Regions from separate parts of the Klebsiella africana genome, predicted to be linked through region 1. Evidence: predicted binding sites of a transcription regulator. Region 1 holds the regulator's gene; the other holds the start of a gene.

The links. The regulator PhoB, encoded in region 1, activates phosphate uptake and scavenging genes when phosphate is short. The targets are predictions, from matches to a motif close to CTGTCATAAAACTGNCNNAT.
Region 2: a site for PhoB is predicted at 2,181-2,200, ahead of kdgR (DNA-binding transcriptional regulator KdgR). Genes of this name have one in related genera too.

The regions. Positions count from the first base shown of each region.
Region 1 is NZ_CP084874.1:4,062,204-4,071,424, forward strand. It holds gene LGL98_RS19630 (LysR substrate-binding domain-containing protein) at 64-966, shown strand; gene malZ (maltodextrin glucosidase) at 963-2,780, opposite strand; gene proY (proline-specific permease ProY) at 2,932-4,305, opposite strand; gene brnQ (branched-chain amino acid transporter carrier protein BrnQ) at 4,393-5,712, opposite strand; gene LGL98_RS19650 (hypothetical protein) at 5,704-6,045, shown strand; gene phoR (phosphate regulon sensor histidine kinase PhoR) at 6,125-7,420, opposite strand; gene phoB (phosphate response regulator transcription factor PhoB) at 7,442-8,131, opposite strand; gene sbcD (exonuclease subunit SbcD) at 8,314-9,221, shown strand, end outside.
Region 2 is NZ_CP084874.1:1,900,182-1,909,402, forward strand. It holds gene htpX (protease HtpX) at 1-678, shown strand, start outside; gene LGL98_RS09195 (MFS transporter) at 744-2,114, opposite strand; gene kdgR (DNA-binding transcriptional regulator KdgR) at 2,292-3,083, shown strand; gene LGL98_RS09205 (YobH family protein) at 3,141-3,380, opposite strand; gene mgrB (PhoP/PhoQ regulatory lipoprotein MgrB) at 3,540-3,683, shown strand; gene LGL98_RS09215 (YebO family protein) at 3,758-4,048, shown strand; partial or broken gene LGL98_RS09220 (DUF2627 domain-containing protein) at 4,639-4,710, shown strand; gene cspE (transcription antiterminator/RNA stability regulator CspE) at 4,796-5,005, shown strand; gene ftsI (peptidoglycan glycosyltransferase FtsI) at 5,196-6,941, shown strand; gene rlmA (23S rRNA (guanine(745)-N(1))-methyltransferase) at 7,003-7,797, shown strand; gene mntP (manganese efflux pump MntP) at 7,801-8,367, opposite strand; gene LGL98_RS09245 (DUF986 family protein) at 8,788-9,221, opposite strand, start outside.

The sequences.
Region 1 (9,221 bases):
TCACTGGCTTTGATTATTGCGCTTAGGTACAACAGGGGAAAACAAATTAATGGATAGCTTCACATGCGCGTAAACTTTGATGTATTGATGATCCTTGATGCCCTTGACCGCCACGGATCCTTCGCCACCGCCGCGGAGTCGCTGTATAAAACCCCCGCAGCTCTGAGCTATATGATCCAGAAGCTGGAGAGCGATCTGAATATCGTATTGTTAGATCGCTCTGGCCATCGGGCAAAATTTACTGATACCGGGCGGCTGATGCTGGAGAAAGGGCGACAGCTTTTAAGCGCCGCCAGAGATCTGGAAAAGCAGGCCCAACAGCTGAGCGCGGGCTGGGAGCGAGAGCTGGCGATCGCCCTCGACGCCTCGTTTCCCTTTTCGGTGCTGTTGCCGCTGATCGCCGAGTTTTACGCGCAAAACCCGCAGACGCGACTGAACTTCAGCCATCACACCCTCGCCGGTTCGTGGGAAGAGCTGACCCATCATGGGGCGGATATTATCCTCGGCGCCATCAATGAGCCCCCCACCTCCGCGGAGTGGTCATGGCAAACTCTCGGCACGCTGGATAACCTTTTCGTGGTCGCCCCGGATCACCCATTGGCTCAGGCAAAAGCGCCACTGACTAATAAACAGCTCAGCCAGCATCGGGCCATCGTGATCCGCGACAGCGCTCGCTACTGCCATCCGCTAAACAGCAATCTCCTCGACGAACAGCCGCAAATCGGCGTCGATGATTTCGCCAGTAAAGTCGAACTGCTGTGCGCTGGGCTGGGCTGCGGTTTTCTACCGCGTCATATCGCTCGCCCGTGGCTGGAAAAAGGCAGTCTGGTGGAGAAAAGCGTCGCCTGCTGGCGGGAAAAGGATATTACCTATATGGCCTGGCGCAGCGGGAATGATGGTCTGGCTCAGCGCTGGTGGCGGGAGGCGCTCCTCCGCGGCGACCTGCTGAGCCAGCTCTATCATTAACGGCCGGACCAGACGCTGGCAGAGATGGCCGGGAGGGTCAGCACCCCGTCCAGGAAGGCGCCGGCACCCTCCTGCAGCGTCCACCCAGCCACGTTCAGCAGCGGGGAATCCTCGATAACCACCTCGCAGGCTTCCCCGCGGTTAATCGCCACCAGCACCCGCTGCTGTTTGTAGACGCGGACAAACACCACCACATTATCCTCGGCGTAAATCACCTGACAGCCACCGTAGCGCAGCGCCTGGTGGGCCTTACGCAGTTTCGCCATCCGCTGATAGAGCGCCAGCAGCTGGCTATCCTGCAGCGCCGGGTCCCACGGGAACGGTTTCCGGCAGAACGGATCGTTATTGCCATCCACGCCCACCTCATCGCCGTAGTAGATGCACGGAACCCCCGGCCAGCTGAACAGCCACACCACCGCCAGCGGCAGGCGCGCTACGTCTTTGCCAAGAAGAGATTTAAAACGCGCCGTATCATGGCTGTCGAGCTGGTTGAACATCCGCAGCTGCTGCTGATGCGACAGCCCGGCGCGATAATTATCCATCCACGCCATACAGGTCTGGGCGTCTATTTTCTGCGGATCGTAAGAGATATCGGTATTGGCGAGGAATCCCCAGATCGGGAAGGTGAAGCCGCGATAGTTCATCGCCGCGTCTTCGGCATCCGCCTGCAGCCATTGTCGCGCATCGCCAAAATGTTCGCCAAAGACAAAAGCTTCCGGCTGCGCTTGCTTCGCCGCCTGGGTAATGCCGGCGATATGCTGCAGGTTATTCCGCGCCCCGCCGCCTTCGCCCAGCATATGCACCACGTCCAGACGCCAGCCGTCCATGCTCCATGGCGCCTTCAGCCAGTGGCGTACGATGCTGTCTTCACCGGCATAGATCTCGTTGACCAGGCTGGTCGACCGATAGTCCAGCTTCGGCAGACTGGCATAGCCCAGCCAGTTGTGCGCCTGCCCCTCCTCGGAGAAGGTAAACCAGTCGCGCCACGGCGAATCCGGGGAATGGCCGGCGCCGCCGCTGCTCTGCTGGTGGCGGTCGAACCAGGGATGAGAATCGCCGGTATGGTTGAACACGCCGTCGAGGATCATGCGCATTCCCGCCCGCTGGGTGTTGTGGCGCAGCCGGAGCAGCGCCGCGTCGCCGCCAAACTGCGGATCGACGCGCCGATAATCCTCGGTATCGTATTTATGCACGCTGGGGGCGGCAAAAACCGGGTTCAGATACAGAGCGGTTACGCCGAGCTGCTTCAGATAGGGAAGTTTTTCGCTGATGCCGTCGAGATCGCCGCCGTAGAACGTCGACCCGCCCGCCTCGCCGGTTAACGGTTCGTCCCACCCCTTGCGCACAATCTCCCGTCCCGCCGCATGATGGTAATAGACCGCATCCTGGTCGGCGTCACGCGCGGCGCTGCGGGCAAAGCGATCGGGAAAAATTTGGTAGAAAACCTGGTCGGCTACCCACTGCGGGCCGGCGTCCGGCAGGTCAATGGCGAACTGCTCCAGCCTGGCCGGCGGGAATCGGGTGAAGCCTTGTGGCGTAAACCAGCGCTGATGGTCGGCCCACAGCAGCTTAAAGCTGTAGCGGCGGCGCGGCTGGCCGCTGGCGAGAGAGATTTCGCCGCGCCATGCCACCACGCCTGGCTGCGGCGCCTGGCGGAGCCGCTGCATCGGCAGCGACAGCTCTTCGTTATCCTCTTCCGCGCGCAGCGTGATCCGCTGCGGCAGCGACTCACCGCTTAACCACAGAGTAATAAATAGTCGGTCCTGTTGCACCTTGATAAAGGGTGCAACCGGAAGGTGCCATGCCTTCAACATCGTGAATCCTCATTGTGCAGAATGGGCACACCTTGCCATAGCCATCAGGCGCAGAACTCATCATCACAGGATTTTTTGGGGGAGGATAACGGGGGAGGACGCGGGACCGTAAGCCGCCCCGGTCGCGCGATGCTGACCGGGGCGATGTTGATTACTGCGCCTGCGCCAGACGGCGCTCACGGCGGGTCTTAAAGACCCAGCCGAGCAGCAACAGCGCAATCCACGCTATACCGACGTACAGCGAGATACGGGTGTCCGGATGATAGCCGATCAGGGCGATAATAAAGGCCAGGAACAGCAGGCCGATCACCGTGGTCACCACCCCGCCAGGGACTTTGAACTTCAGCGCCTTGACCTCTTCTGGCGACAGACGGCGGCGGAAGGCAATCTGTGACAGCAGGATCATAATCCACACCCACACCGTGGCAAAGGTGGCCAGGGAGGCGATCACCAGGAAAACGTTCTCCGGCATGATGTAATTAAGGTATACCGCAAACAGCAACGCAATGGTCATCACCATCACTGTCACCCACGGAATACCGCGACGCGAGGTTTTGGCGAACACTTTGGGCGCACTCCCCTGCTCTGCCATGCCGTGCAGCATACGGCCCACCCCGAATACGTCGGAGTTAATCGCCGACAGCGAAGCCGTCAGGACCACGAAGTTAAGAATACTGGCCGCGAAGGTAATGCCCAGATGCTGGAAGGTCAGGACGAAGGGGCTGCCGTCGGTTCCCACCTGATTCCACGGGTAGATGGACATAATGACGAACAGCGTGCCGACGTAGAACACCAGAATACGCATCGGCACCGAGTTGATCGCGCGCGGAATGGATTTCTCCGGGTCTTTCGCCTCACCGGCGGTAATACCGATGATTTCGATGCCGCCGTAGGCGAACATCACCATCTGCAGCGACATCACCATCCCCAGCCAACCGTTGCTGAAGAAGCCGCCATTACTCCACAGGTTATGAATCCCCGTCGGCTGGCCACCGTTGCCGATCCCCCAGATAATGATGCCGAACCCGGCGAGGATCATGATGATAATGGTGGCCACTTTGAAGAACGAGAACCAGAACTCCAGCTCGCCAAACACCTTGACGCTCATCAGGTTGACGGCGCAGATGATCAGCACCACGCTGAGCACCCAGATCCAGTGCGGCACCGTCGGGAACCAGACGCCCATGTAGATACCGAAGGCGGTAACGTCGGCGATGGCGACGATCAGGATTTCAAAGCAGTAGGTCCAGCCGGTGATATAGCCCGCCAGACCGCCGAGGTTTTCCTGGGCATAGCGGGAGAATGAGCTGGCGGCGGGATTATGCACCGACATCTCACCGAGCGCCCGCATAATGATATATGCCGCGACGCCACCGATAATGTAGGCCAACAGCACGCTGGGTCCGGCCATTTTAATGGCGTCGGCTGAGCCGTAAAAAAGCCCGGTGCCGATGGCGGAACCCAGGGCCATAAAGCGGATATGCCGGGTGCTTAGCCCGCGCTTAAGCTTGTTACTACTTTCCATCGTGGTCTTTTCAATGCCGTTTAACACAAAAAATAAAAAACCACGGAACCCGAAGTCCCGTGGTTAAACGCTTGTCCTCAACGCCAGTTAATGCGCGCTGGAAGTCACCTGACGTCCGGCTGCGCGATCCCAGATCACCGCGAGGATTACCATCACGGCAGTGGGCATCAGCCAGGCCAGGCCCTGCTCCGCCAGCGGCAGACGCGCGGTCCAGCCCGGCAGAATCGCGGCAAACGCCGATGACTTAATCCCGTCAATGATACCAAACATCAGGCTGATAAACATGGCCGGTGCGATAACGCGGGACGAATTATGCCACCAACCGCGGGTAAAGCTTAATACAACCAGTGCGATACACGGCGGATAGATAGCGGTCAGCACCGGAATCGACACCTGAATCAGATGGCTCAGGCCAAGGTTGGAGACCGCCATAGAGAACAGGCCGAGGATAAAGACCAGCGTGCGATAGGAGAACGGCAGATACTGGGCAAAGAACTCGGCGCAGGCGCAGGTCAGGCCCACCGCCGTCACCAGGCAAGCGATGAAGATCAGCGCCGCCAGCAGGAAACTGCCCGCCCCGCCGAAGGTATGCTGCACGTAAGCGTGGAGGATCGCGGCGCCGTTGGCGGACTGGTCCACGAGGGTGGCACTGTCAGAGCCCAGACGGAACAGCGCCAGATACAGCAGGGTTAGACCGACGCCCGCCATCAGGCCAGCCCAAACGGTGTAGCGGGTCAACAGTCGTGCTTCGCTGACGCCGCGTGAGCGAGCGGCATTAACAATCACGATGCCAAATACCATCGCACCAAGGGTATCCATGGTCAGGTAGCCGTTGACGAAGCCATTGGAGAAGGGCGCCGTGCGATACGCTTCCAGCGCGTCGCTGATCGGGCCCGCCGGCCAGACGATGGCGGCAACCGACAGCACGATCAGGGCAATAATCTTCAGCGGCGCAAGGAAATTGCCGACTGTATCCAGCAGTTTCCCCGGATAGAGCGAGACCAGGATCACCAGCGCGAAGTAGATAACGCTGTAGATCAGCAGCGGCAGCGGGCCGTCGCCGGTCAGCGGCGCAATGCCGACCTCAAAGGAGACGGTCGCGGTGCGCGGCGTCGCGAACAGCGGTCCCACCGCGAGATAACACACCACCGCCAGCAGGATACCGGCCACTTTACCAATCGGGGTGCTCAGGCTTTCAACACCGCCGCCGACTTTCGCCAGCGCGACCACCGTCAGCACCGGCAGCCCCACCGCAGTGATCAAAAAGCCGATCGCCGCCGTCCAGACGTGCTCGCCCGCCTGTAAGCCCACCATCGGAGGGAAAATAATGTTGCCTGCGCCAACGAACAACGCGAAGGTCATAAAGCCCAACGCTATGATGTCGCGAGATTTTAACTGATGGGTCATAAATTCATTACTGCCTGTGGATGTGGTGTTGTAAAAAATGGAAAAATACCGCGCTCCCCTCTCAGGGACGATACAGCGGCCATTGCCGGTAAACTCAGCGAGATATGCTCCCGAAGCGGCGTGGGAAAGAATTGTTTTTGGTATTACCACGCAAAAACAGTCTGTCATCGACTGCGCAAGCGCAATTTAAACGCTTATAACGTTTTAAAGCAAGGCACGATCGCAAAAGCAGATGATTATGCTGGTTATGACTTTCATACCAGAATCATTTACCATATTGATAGAAAACCCGTGGCTTATCATGCGAACAAAAAAGCAGCGCACGCTCATTAAATAGGCGAGAAAAAACGACTGCCAATGAAAATGACCAGCTGAAGCTGGTCATTGGCAAGATAAACTGACAGCGCGTCGATCAGGCGTCATTTTTGGCAATTAATCGTTCCGGGAGCAGGAAGCTAAAGCGGGTTCCCTTGCCCACTGTGCTGTCGATTTCCAGCCGGCTGTCGTGATGGTTAACCGCGTGTTTGACGATCGCCAGTCCCAGGCCGCTGCCCCCCGTTTGCCGGGAGCGAGCCTTATCCACCCGATAAAAACGCTCGGTCAGACGAGGAATATGCTCCGGCGCAATACCCGGCCCGTTATCCTCGACGCTGAACAGCGCCCCCTGTGGCGTTCGCTGCCAGCTAACGCGAATTTCGGTCCCTGGCGGGGTGTGGTTCACCGCGTTATAGACCAGGTTGGAAATGGCGCTGCGCAACTGCTCTTCATTACCCAGCACCTTGAGCTGCTCGTCAACGGTGAAGATCAGCGTCTGTTTTTCCTGGCTGAGGGTTTGCGCCTCGCGCTCCACCACCCGCAGCATCATCGGCACGTCGATGCGGTCATTCATCGCCAGCGCCGGCGCGGCTTCAATGCGCGACAGCGTCAGCAGCTGCTTCACCAGGCCTTCCATACGCTGAGTTTGCTCCCGCATGGTGTGCAGGGCCTTTTCACGGGTCGCCCCCTCCAGCACCTGCTCCTGCATCATCTCCAGATAGCCCTGCAGCACCGTTAGCGGGGTGCGCAGTTCATGGCTGACGTTGGCGAAAAAGTTCCGCCGCGCCCCTTCCAGCTGATGCATCTGCGTCACGTCGCGCGCCACCATCAGCCACTGCTTGTCGCTGTAGGGCATCACGCGAATTTCCAGATGACGGGCGTTATTTAGCACCAGATTGAGCGGCTTTGAAAAATCGCGTTGCTTCAGATAGTTGGCGAACTCGGGATAGCGCAGAAGGTTAAGAATGTTTTGGCCACTGTCGTCCGGCCAGCGCAGGTTTAGAATCTGCTGCGCCAGGCCATTACACCAGAAAATGGCACCCTCTTCCGTGGTCAAAACGACCGCATCCGGCAGCGATTCCGCCCCGCTGCGAAAGCGTTTAATCAGGCTTCCCAGCTCACGTCGACGCTTTTTATTACGCATCTGCATCTGATGCAGACCATACAGCAGCGGCTCCCAGCTGCCGCGGCCTGGCGGAGGAGTCATGCTCCGGTCCACCCATAGCCACCACGACAGGCGCATCAAATTCCAGAAATGCCAGATCAGCAAACCGGTCACTGCCGCCAGTAAAAACCACGGCAGATGGCCCACAAACGCCCCCAGAATCAGGGCCGGAATACACGCTAAAAAGAGCTCCAGCGCCAGCCTTTTCCATGACAGCCGTTCCAGCACGGGTCACACTCCTGTCAAAATTCAGAAACGGGCGGAGAAACGATACCCCGTGCCGCGAACCGTTTGCACCATACGATCATGGCCACTGTGTTCCAGCGCTTTGCGCAGGCGGCGAATATGGACGTCAACCGTGCGGTCTTCCACATAAACGTTGGTCCCCCAGACGTGGTTCAGCAGCTGTTCGCGGCTGTATACCCGCTCCGGATGGGTCATAAAGAAGTGCAATAATTTAAATTCCGTCGGCCCCATGTCCAGCGGATTGTCGCCGGTCATCACCCGGTGCGATGAAGGATCGAGGCTCAGTCCCTGCATTTCAATCACCTCTTCCACCGCCATCGGCGAAATACGGCGCATCACCGCTTTGATTCGCGCCACCAGCTCTTTCGGAGAGAAAGGCTTGGTAATGTAGTCATCCGCGCCGGTCTCCAGGCCGCGAACGCGATCCTCTTCTTCCCCACGCGCGGTCAGCATTACTACCGGGATATCCCGCGTCATCGCCTCACGCTTGAGCAGTTTAATAAACTGCAGCCCCGAACCACCCGGCAGCATCCAGTCCAGGAGAATCAAATCAGGCCAGGGTTCATTGAGTTGATTCACCGCGCTGTCATAATCTTCCGCTTCGACAGGCTGAAAGCCATTTTGCTCCAGAACAAAGCAGACCATCTCGCGGATTGGAGCTTCATCTTCAACGACCAGAATTCTTCTCGCCATTATTTACCCTGTGTTTTTTAGCCATCAGTATAGAAGTGCGGCGTCATTATGCGTCACTTTTGTGACAGATTTATGAAAAAAATGACCGTCTGATGATCGGGTATTTTGAAGCACGACGCGGACTTACCCCTCACCAACAAATGGTATACTGCCGCCCATGCTTTTTTCGCTAGGGAAGATTTATGCGCCTCCTTCACACCTCCGACTGGCACCTGGGCCAGAATTTTTACAGCAAAAGTCGCGCGGCCGAACACGACGCTTTTCTTACCTGGCTACTGGACCGCGCACAGGAGCATGAAGTCGACGCCATTATCGTGGCTGGCGATATTTTTGATACCGGCTCGCCGCCGAGCTACGCCCGCGAACTGTATAACCGTTTCGTCGTCCAGCTGCAGCAGACCGGCTGTCGCCTGGTGGTGCTGGCGGGCAACCACGACTCGGTGGCGATGCTCAATGAATCCCGCGATATCCTCGCCTTTTTACACACCACCGTGGTGGCGAACGCCGGCTACGCGCCGATTGAGCTGCCGTTGCGCGACGGCACGCCGGGCGCCATCTTCTGTCCGGTGCCGTTTTTACGCCCGCGCGAGCTGGTGACCAGCCAGGCCGGTCACTCTGGTCGGGAAAAACAGCAGCTACTGCTGCACGCCATCAGCGACTATTATCAGGAGCAGTATCAGCAGGCCTGCGCGCTGCGCGGCGATCGGCTGCTGCCCATCATTGCCAGCGGCCATCTGACCACCGTCGGCGCCAGCAAAAGCGATGCCGTCCGCGACATTTACATCGGCACACTGGATGCCTTTCCGGCGCAACACTTCCCCCCTGCCGACTACATTGCGCTGGGCCATATTCACCGGGCGCAGAGGGTCGGCGGCTGCGAGCATATCCGCTACAGCGGCTCGCCGCTGCCGCTGAGCTTCGATGAAACCGGTAAAGCGAAATCGGTGCACCTGGTGAGCTTTAACGACGGGCGCCTCAGCGCCGTGGAAACCCTGGAGGTGCCCGTGACCCAGCCTCTGGCGGTAATCAAAGGCGATCTGGCCGCCATCACCGCCCAGCTGGAGCAGTGGCGCGGCGTCGAGCAGGTCCC
Region 2 (9,221 bases), 2.2 Mb from region 1:
CCGCGTAACGAAACGGAACGCTGGCTGATGAACACCGTTGCACAACAGGCGCAGCAGGCGGGTATTGCCATGCCGCAGGTGGCTATTTATCACGCGCCGGATATCAATGCCTTCGCCACCGGCGCGCGTCGCGACGCCTCGCTTGTCGCCGTCAGCACCGGGCTGCTACAAAACATGAGCCGTGATGAAGCGGAAGCGGTTATTGCCCATGAAATCAGCCACATTGCCAATGGCGACATGGTGACCATGACGCTGATTCAGGGGGTGGTAAACACCTTCGTTATCTTTATCTCGCGTGTTATTGCGCAGATTGCGGCCGGTTTCCTCGGCGGCAACCGGGAAGATGAAGGGGAGAGCAGCAATGGTAACCCGCTGATCTACTTCGCCGTCGCCACGGTGCTGGAGCTGGTGTTCGGTATTCTGGCGAGCATTATCACCATGTGGTTCTCGCGTTACCGTGAGTTCCATGCTGACGCCGGCTCGGCGCGCCTGGTGGGCCGCGAGAAGATGATTGCTGCCCTGCAGCGTCTGAAAACCAGCTATGAGCCGCAGGAAGCCAGCAGCATGATGGCGTTCTGCATCAACGGTAAAGCGAAATCCATGAGCGAGCTGTTTATGACTCACCCGCCGCTGGATAAGCGTATTGAAGCCCTGCGTAGCGGTGAGTATCTGAAGTAATTCGTCATCTGACGCTGAAAACAAAAATCCGCAGCCCTCACGCTGCGGATTTTTTTTGCTGCCCGTCAGGCGGCGCGCGGCTGGGTGACGCGCAGACCGCTAATCAATGCGGCAACGGTAGCCAGGATACCGGCCAGCAGCAGGGCGGTATGGGTACCGCTGTTGCCGAGCAGGTTGAACAGCAGCGCGACCAGCGCCGCGCCGGTGCTCTGGCCGAGGAGGCGAGCGGTACCCAGCATCCCGCTGGCACCGCCGCTACGGTGGCTCGGAGCCGAGGCAACGATGGTATGGTTGTTCGGCGACTGAAACAGCCCGAAGCCGGCGCCGCACAGCGCCATGCGCCAGATGATATCCAGATCGGATGGTGATGACGGCAGCAGCGCCAGACCAAACAGGCCGCAGGCCATAATCAGCAGACCGATGGCTCCCAGCAGCCCCGCATGGCACTTCTCAATCAAATAGCCAGCCAGCGGCGCCATTACCATGGTCGCCAGCGGCCACGGCGTCAGCAGCAGACCGGTCTCCACTTCGCTGCGCCCCATCATCGACTGCAGGAAGAAGGGTAGGGAGACCATCGCCAGCATCTGCGCGCAGAAGGAGCAGATGGAGGTGCAGATAGACAGGGAGAAGAGCGGGATGCGCAGCAGGTCGACCGGCAGCAGCGGGACGGGCATTTTGAGCTGGCGGCGAACGAAGAAAAAGCCCACCACCAGCATGGCCGCCACCTCCGCCAGCACCAGTTGCGTGGACTGCCCCTGGGCGAAACCGCTCAGGGCGGTGATCAGCAGCCCGAAGGTGAGGGCGTTCATGATGGCGCTGGGCAGATCGAAGCGGATGATTTTGCTGCGGGCGCTGTTGGGCGGCAGAAAGCGCATTGCCAGGACAAAAGCGACAATCCCGAGCGGGACGTTAATTAAAAACAGCCATTGCCATGAGGCAAGGGAGAGGATCGCCGCGGCGATAGTCGGGCCAGCTGCCGAAGAAACAGCGACCACAAAGGAGTTAATGCCCATGCCGCGACCAAGAAAGCGCTGTGGATAAATCAGGCGGATCAGCGCAGTGTTGACGCTCATCAGCGCGGCGCCGCCCAGCCCCTGAGCGACGCGGGCGAAGGTCAGCATTTCGAGGCTGCGCGATAGCGCGCAGGCCAGTGAGGTAAAGATAAACACCACCAGGCCTATCTTGTAAATGCGACGATAGCCGACCATGTCGCCGAGAAAAGAGAGCGGCAGCAGGGCGATGACAATGGCGATCTGGTAGGCGTTGACGATCCAGATTGACGCCGCCGGTGAGGCATTGAGATCGCTGGCGATAGTCGGCAGCGCGACGTTGGCGATAGCCCCGTCGAGCACGGCCATGGTCAGCCCAAGCACGATGGTCAGAATGGCGCCATAGCGTTGCGGCAACGGCACGCCATCAGAAGAATTTTTATCCATGGTGAAAATGAGTCTTAAATGAAACGGTTTTTTGATTGATGAGTTTAGCATTGATTAATCCGCAGTATGTCGCAGATTTGTAACGAAGTGGCAGAAGAATGATTGCGGCGCAGAGGCAGCGAATTTATAATAAAAACCGGTTCTAAATTTTATAAAACAGTTACGACGAGGTGATAAATGGCAGGTGCGGATTTGGATAAACAGCCAGATTCTGTCTCTTCGGTATTAAAGGTTTTTGGCATCTTACAGGCGCTGGGTGAAGAGCGTGAAATTGGCATTACCGAACTGTCCCAACGCGTCATGATGTCAAAAAGCACCGTTTATCGCTTTTTACAGACCATGAAATCACTGGGCTATGTGGCACAGGAAGGGGAGTCGGAGAAATACTCCCTCACCCTCAAGCTGTTCGAGCTGGGTGCCCGCGCGCTGCAGAACGTCGATCTGGTGCGCAGCGCGGATATTCAGATGCGCGAACTCTCGCGACTGACGAAAGAGACTATTCACCTCGGCGCGCTGGATGAAGATAGCATTGTCTACATCCACAAGATTGACTCGATGTACAACCTGCGGATGTACTCGCGCATTGGCCGTCGCAACCCCCTATACAGTACCGCGATCGGCAAAGTACTGCTGGCCTGGCGCGATCGTAGTGAAGTTGAGCAGATCCTCGAGGGCGTGGAGTATAAGCGCAGCACCGAGCGGACGATTACCAGCACGGAGGCGCTGCTTAAGGTGCTGGATGGCGTGCGCGAGCAGGGTTACGGCGAAGATAACGAAGAGCAGGAAGAGGGGCTACGCTGCATTGGTGTGCCGGTATTCGACCGTTTTGGCGTGGTCATCGCCGGGTTGAGTATCTCTTTCCCAACGCTGCGTTTTTCAGAAGAACGTTTGCATGAATATGTGGCGATGTTGCACCAGGCGGCGCGCAAGATTTCTGAACAAATGGGATACAACGACTACCCGTTTTGACGCGACAGCGTAAGCCTGTGGCGACCGCGATGCTCTCTCGTGGTCGCCAGCGCAGTCTTAGCCGTTATCAACCACGGTTGCGCTTTTACGCAGCAGTGGACAGCTGCTGACACCGATCACGCCACTGTTGGAATGAACATAAAGTGCGGTGCTGACGCCACGAGCGGTAAGATATTGACACTTCAGTCCCAACCCTCCGACATTTTCTTCACTGTGGAATAATACGCCATAGCCGCTCAATAATACGCCAATCCATAAGATAACCACCACGACAATAGTACGAATGATTAATCGCATTGATGCCTCGTTATTTGTATGATCCTTGCTGTGATTGTGACATGAACACGTTTTGAAACAAGTCGATGATTCCTAAACTTGCCTTTCGTAATACAGTTAGCCGCGGTTTAAGAAGGCCGTGTTATCCTGGCAACATAAAGTACTGATGCGGAGAGTGGAGTGAAAAAATTACGGTGGGTTTTACTGATAGTCATCATAGCAGGCTGCCTGTTGTTGTGGACTCAGATGCTTAACGTAATGTGCGACCAGGATGTACAGTTTTTCAGCGGCATTTGCACTATCAATAAATTTATCCCGTGGTAAGACATTTTTCTGACGACTGATTTCCTTCTGCGACATGGGTGGTAGAATGAACGCCTTCTCTTTGAGGTGGTGAAATGAGTGAGTTACTAAATTCTGGGATCGTAAATCTGGCATCGCTGGCTGTCTCCGTGATGCTGCTCCTTGTCGGTCTGTTGTTATGGTTCTTCGTCAACCGAGCCAGTTCGCGAGCGAACGAGCAGATAGCGCTGCTGCAGGCGCTGCTGGATCAGCAAAAGCGGCAGAATGCGCTGTTACGTCGTCTTTGCGAGGCTAATGCACCGGAAAAAGAAGACGTTGCTGAGCCGACCGTTGCCGGTAAGGCAAAAGCGGACGATGAATTTATTCGTCTGGTCGCAGAACGCTAAGGAGCTCGACAGGTGTGCATCATAAGATGCGCACCTGCATGATAGCTGGCAGTAATATCTTATTCTTATTCCATTATTCCTTTTCCCGCGCATTATTTTCTTTTTTACACGCTGTAAATAAAGTCCTCTCCGTCGCACTTATTGTCGGGCTCGTGACACTGTCATCATTTTTTCATTATTAACGTGCAGAATTAGCACTATTTTTAGTACGGCGACTAACAGATTTTATTATCACTACACTAACGCGGCTTTAGCGATTTTTCGTCTGCAGTTATAACGAATAATGCGCATCACTATTCATCATTGTTCTCGCGGTGACATCGGCATGGCAGTTCGTATACGGACATACCTGGACGAAGCGAAGTTGTTGAGCTATGGTAAAAAAGTTGCAGTAATGAGGCAGCACAGTGGCGATATTGGCTTATGCTATAGCGCCTTGCCAGGGGCGGCAAAGACGCATAAATGTGCAGGCGATCAAATGATTACCTTATAATTTGTGCGAACGATCGAGACACGTTTAAAAATGGCTTGCCATTATTTACGTAGTGTGTGATAACACGTTTCGGGTTAAACGAGGTACAGTTCTGTTTATGTGTGGCATTTTCAGTAAAGAAGTCCTGAGTAAACACGATGTCGTTGAATACCGCTTCTCTGCCGAACCTTAAATTAGTGCCTCATGCAGTTATGTGTCAGTTTTATCTAGGTAAACGCCAGCAGGCGAAGAAAACAGTCTAAGGAATTTTGCAAATGGCAAAGATTAAAGGTCAAGTTAAGTGGTTCAACGAGTCTAAAGGTTTTGGTTTCATTACTCCGGCTGATGGCAGCAAAGACGTGTTCGTACACTTCTCCGCTATCCAGGGTAACGGCTTCAAAACTCTGGCTGAAGGCCAGAACGTTGAGTTCGAAATTCAGGACGGCCAGAAAGGTCCGGCTGCAGTTAACGTAACTGCTATCTGATACAAGACCACTCTTCTTGTATAAAAGCCTCGCCTGCGCGGGGCTTTTGCGTTTTTATTGCAAAGCATGTCATTTTCCCCCCTCTCGTCGCGCCTTGTTGCAAATACTCAACTTTATTAGCATTGTGTAGCAGTCTGTTTTGCTAATTTTCTGTTAAATCAGTTGGTTGCAAAACAATGCCGGAGCTAAGGTGCTAAAGAAAAAAACGAAGTCCACGGCCAACTTTACCCCGATTCGCTTCGGGTTACTGTGTGTGGCTATTCTCGGTTGTCTGGGCCTGCTGCTGGTCCGCGTGGGCTGGCTACAGATAGTTTCCCCCGATAACCTTGTGAAACAAGAAGATATGCGATCGCTGCGCGAAGAGCCGATTGCGGTTGAGCGGGGCATGATCAGCGATCGCGAGGGGCGACCCCTGGCGGTGAGCGTTCCGGTCAGCGCTATCTGGATTGACCCGCAGACCACCATGGAGAAGGGCGGTGTGGGCTATGGGCCTCGCTGGCAGGCGATGGCCGAAGCGCTGCACCTCAACCTCGGAGAACTGGCCCGGCGGGTACAGAGTCATCCCCACGCTCGTTTTCTCTATCTGGCGCGCCAGATCAATCCCGAGCAGGCCGAGTGGATTGATAAACTGCATCTGCCAGGCGTCTATCTCCGCGATGAATCGCGACGTTTCTATCCAGCTGGCCATGTGGCTGCCAATCTGCTGGGTTTTACTAACGTCGATAATCAGGGCATCGAAGGGGTGGAGAAAAGCTTTAACGCCCAGCTGACCGGAAAACCCGGGCGACGTCTGGTGCGTAAAGACAAACATGGCAATGTCATTGAGAATATTACCGAAGTGCCGCCGGTACCGGCGCATAATCTGCAGCTGAGTATTGATGAACGCCTGCAGACGGTGACGGAAGACGCCCTCGACAACGCCGTCCGCTGGAACAAAGCGGAGTCCGGGGCGGCAGTATTGATCAAAATTGATACCGGCGAGATCCTGGCGATGGCCAACTATCCGGATTTCAATCCGAATAACCGCGATACGGCTACGCTGGATGATTTCCGCAACCGCGCCATCAGCGATACCTTCGAACCGGGGTCGACCGTCAAACCGCTGGTGATCATGACCGCGCTACAGCAAGGTATCGTCCAGCCGGACAGCGTGGTGGACACGCATCCCTTTGTTCTCGATGGCCATCGCATCCGCGACGTCGGCTATTATCCCGAGCTGACGCTGACCGGGATCCTGCAGAAGTCCAGCGATACAGGTGTGTCGCATCTCTCGCTCGCCATGCCGGTACAGCATCTGATCGATACCTACAAAGCTTTCGGCTTCGGTGAGTCGACAGGGCTAGGGTTAACGGGTGAAAGCGCGGGGCTGATGCCCCAGCGCCGCTACTGGGGGCAACTGGATCGTGCCACCTTTGCCTTCGGCTATGGTTTGATGGTCACGCCGCTCCAGCTGGCGCATGTCTATGCTACCATCGGCGGCTTCGGTATTGAACGGCCGTTGTCGATTACCCGTATCGACCCGCCGGTAATGGGCACGCGCGTGATGCCGGAAAACATTGTTCACAGCGTAGAGCACATGATGGAGAGCGTGGCGCTCCCGGGCGGGGGAGGAACCAAAGCGGCGGTGCGTGACTATCGAGTGGCGGTAAAAACCGGGACGGCGAAGAAAATCGGCCCGGACGGCAAATATATCGATAAGTATGTGGCCTATACCGCCGGCGTGGCGCCCGCCAGTCGTCCACAGTTCGCGCTGGTGGTGGTGATGAACGATCCGAGCAATGGTTCCTACTATGGCGGGGCCGTTTCCGCCCCGGTGTTCAGCCAGATCATGGGCGATGTTCTGCGGCTGGAGAATGTCATGCCGGACGGTATGCCGCAGGGGGCGGAGAATCTGATCGTAATGCACGATAGCCACCCACAGGGGCCGGCGCTGTAACAGTGGTCTGCAGGGGCGAATAGCGCTACACTTTCGCCCTTTCAGCGACACTGGAGCCGTCATGTCATACAGTTGCCCCCTTTGCCACGCGCCGCTCAGCCTTAGCGACCATCACTATTCCTGCCCACAGCGGCACCAGTTCGACCTGGCGAAAGAGGGGTACGTTAATCTGCTCCCGGTACAGTTCAAAAGGTCGCGCGATCCTGGCGACAGCGCCGAGATGATGCAGGCTCGCCGGGCGTTTCTTGACGCCGGGCATTACCAGCCTCTCCGAGACGCGATCGCTGAACGGCTGCGGCACTACGCCCCGGCGGACTTACTGGATATAGGCTGTGGCGAAGGATATTACACCCACGCGTTTGCCGCCATCGCCGGCCGCAGCTGGGGCCTGGATGTATCGAAGCCGGCGATCCGCGCGGCGGCAAAACGCTACCCGCAGGTGAATTTCTGCGTGGCCTCCAGCCAGCGGCTGCCGTTTTCCGACGCTAGCTTCGACGCGGTAGTACGCATTTACGCGCCCTGCAACGCCGATGAACTGGCGCGGGTGGTGCGTCCCGGCGGTTGGGTGATCACCGCCACGCCGGGTCCCCGCCACTTACTGGAGCTGAAAGGGCTGATTTACGATGAAGTTCGCCTGCATGAGCTGAAGACGGAAGCGATGCCGGGGTTCCGCCTGGAGGCACAGGAGCAACTGGCCTATCCTATGACGCTGACCGGTGATGAAGCGCAGGCGCTACTGCAGATGACGCCGTTCGCATGGCGGGCCAAGCCCGAGGTGCACGCCGCGCTGCGTCAGCAGGAGACGTTTGGCTGCCAGACCGATTTCATGATCCATTGCTGGCAGCGAGAGGTGTAAGGCTTAACCGGCGAAATGGCTCCAGAGGATTTCACTGCCGATGCCAATCAGCACAATACCGCCGAGGATTTCGGCCCGTTTACCCAACAGCGGGCCAATAAAGCGGCCAACCATAATCCCCAGCGTTGACATAAGAAACGTCGCGCAGCCGATCGCCAGCGCGGTGGTCACGATGCTGACCTGCAGAAAGGCCAGACCGACGCCGACGGCCATAGCGTCGAGGCTGGTGGCAAAGGCGGTGGTGACCAGTAACCAGAAGCCATGGCGGCGGGGCGCCTCGCATGCCTCGTCGCTGTCGCCACGGAAACCTTCGACGATCATTCTACCGCCGAGAAACACCAGCAGAATAAAGGCAATCCAGTGATTCCACTCGAGGACAAACTGGCTGGCCAGCATGCCGAGACCCCAGCCGACCAGCGGGGTCAGGGTTTCAATGACGCCAAAAATCAGCCCGGTGCGTACAGCTTCTGAGAATTTGGGTTTATGCAGGGTGGCGCCTTTGCCGATAGAGGCCGCGAAGGCGTCCATGGACATGCCGAAAGCGAGAAGAATGGTAGCGGATAAATTCATATGCGTGTCCTGACCGGGGATAATCCATATGACACATCGCTGCCCCCAGTAAACATACGCGGAGCCGCTCAATGGCTGAGCAATACGTACAGCAGTGATGTATCTATGGTCTCGCCTGATTGAAACACTTCAACCCGTACGTGCCACGTTTTGCAACGAGTATGTTGACACGTACATTTCCTGGCGGGCAGGAAATTGGCTACTCCCCAACGACGGGCGCAACCTTAACATATTTTTAGAATATAAAACAATAACAGAAGACGGCTATTTTAATAACCAAATGATAACGATTTTCATTTGAATTTATAAGTAAATTAATAGTTAATAAAATGGATGAAGATGGATGGGGAATATAGCCAAAGCTATATAATTCCCCGCAGAAAAAAATCAGAAAAATATAGCGCTGGCTATATTTTTAACCTATTGAGTTGAAACGAGAAGTTTGTAAATTTTCTCCAGATCGTCGATATTTCGTACGCGTATCAGCAGCCGCCGTTGCTCTAATTGCATCACCAGTACGCCGTCTTCGGATAAATTCATCTCTTTAATCCGTTGATATTCTATCCACACGTTGGCGAAGAAAAATCCACGCGGTTTAAAAATGATTTTCGGTGTGCGGATCCAGAATAAATAGAAACCCATCAGCGCCAGCGCAGATAATAGCCAGGTGGTGAGGAGCGTGCCATGCTGGGTAATGTTGTTATAGATCAGAATGGCAATGAGGCCGACAAAGATCATGCCGTCAACCCGGCTGCGGCGAAGCAGGGGGACCGCCAGCAGCACCGGGCCGTTGCGCCTCGGCATAATAAATTGGTCGTACACAGCGTAGGCCAGTAGCGCAAGGATAAACAGGA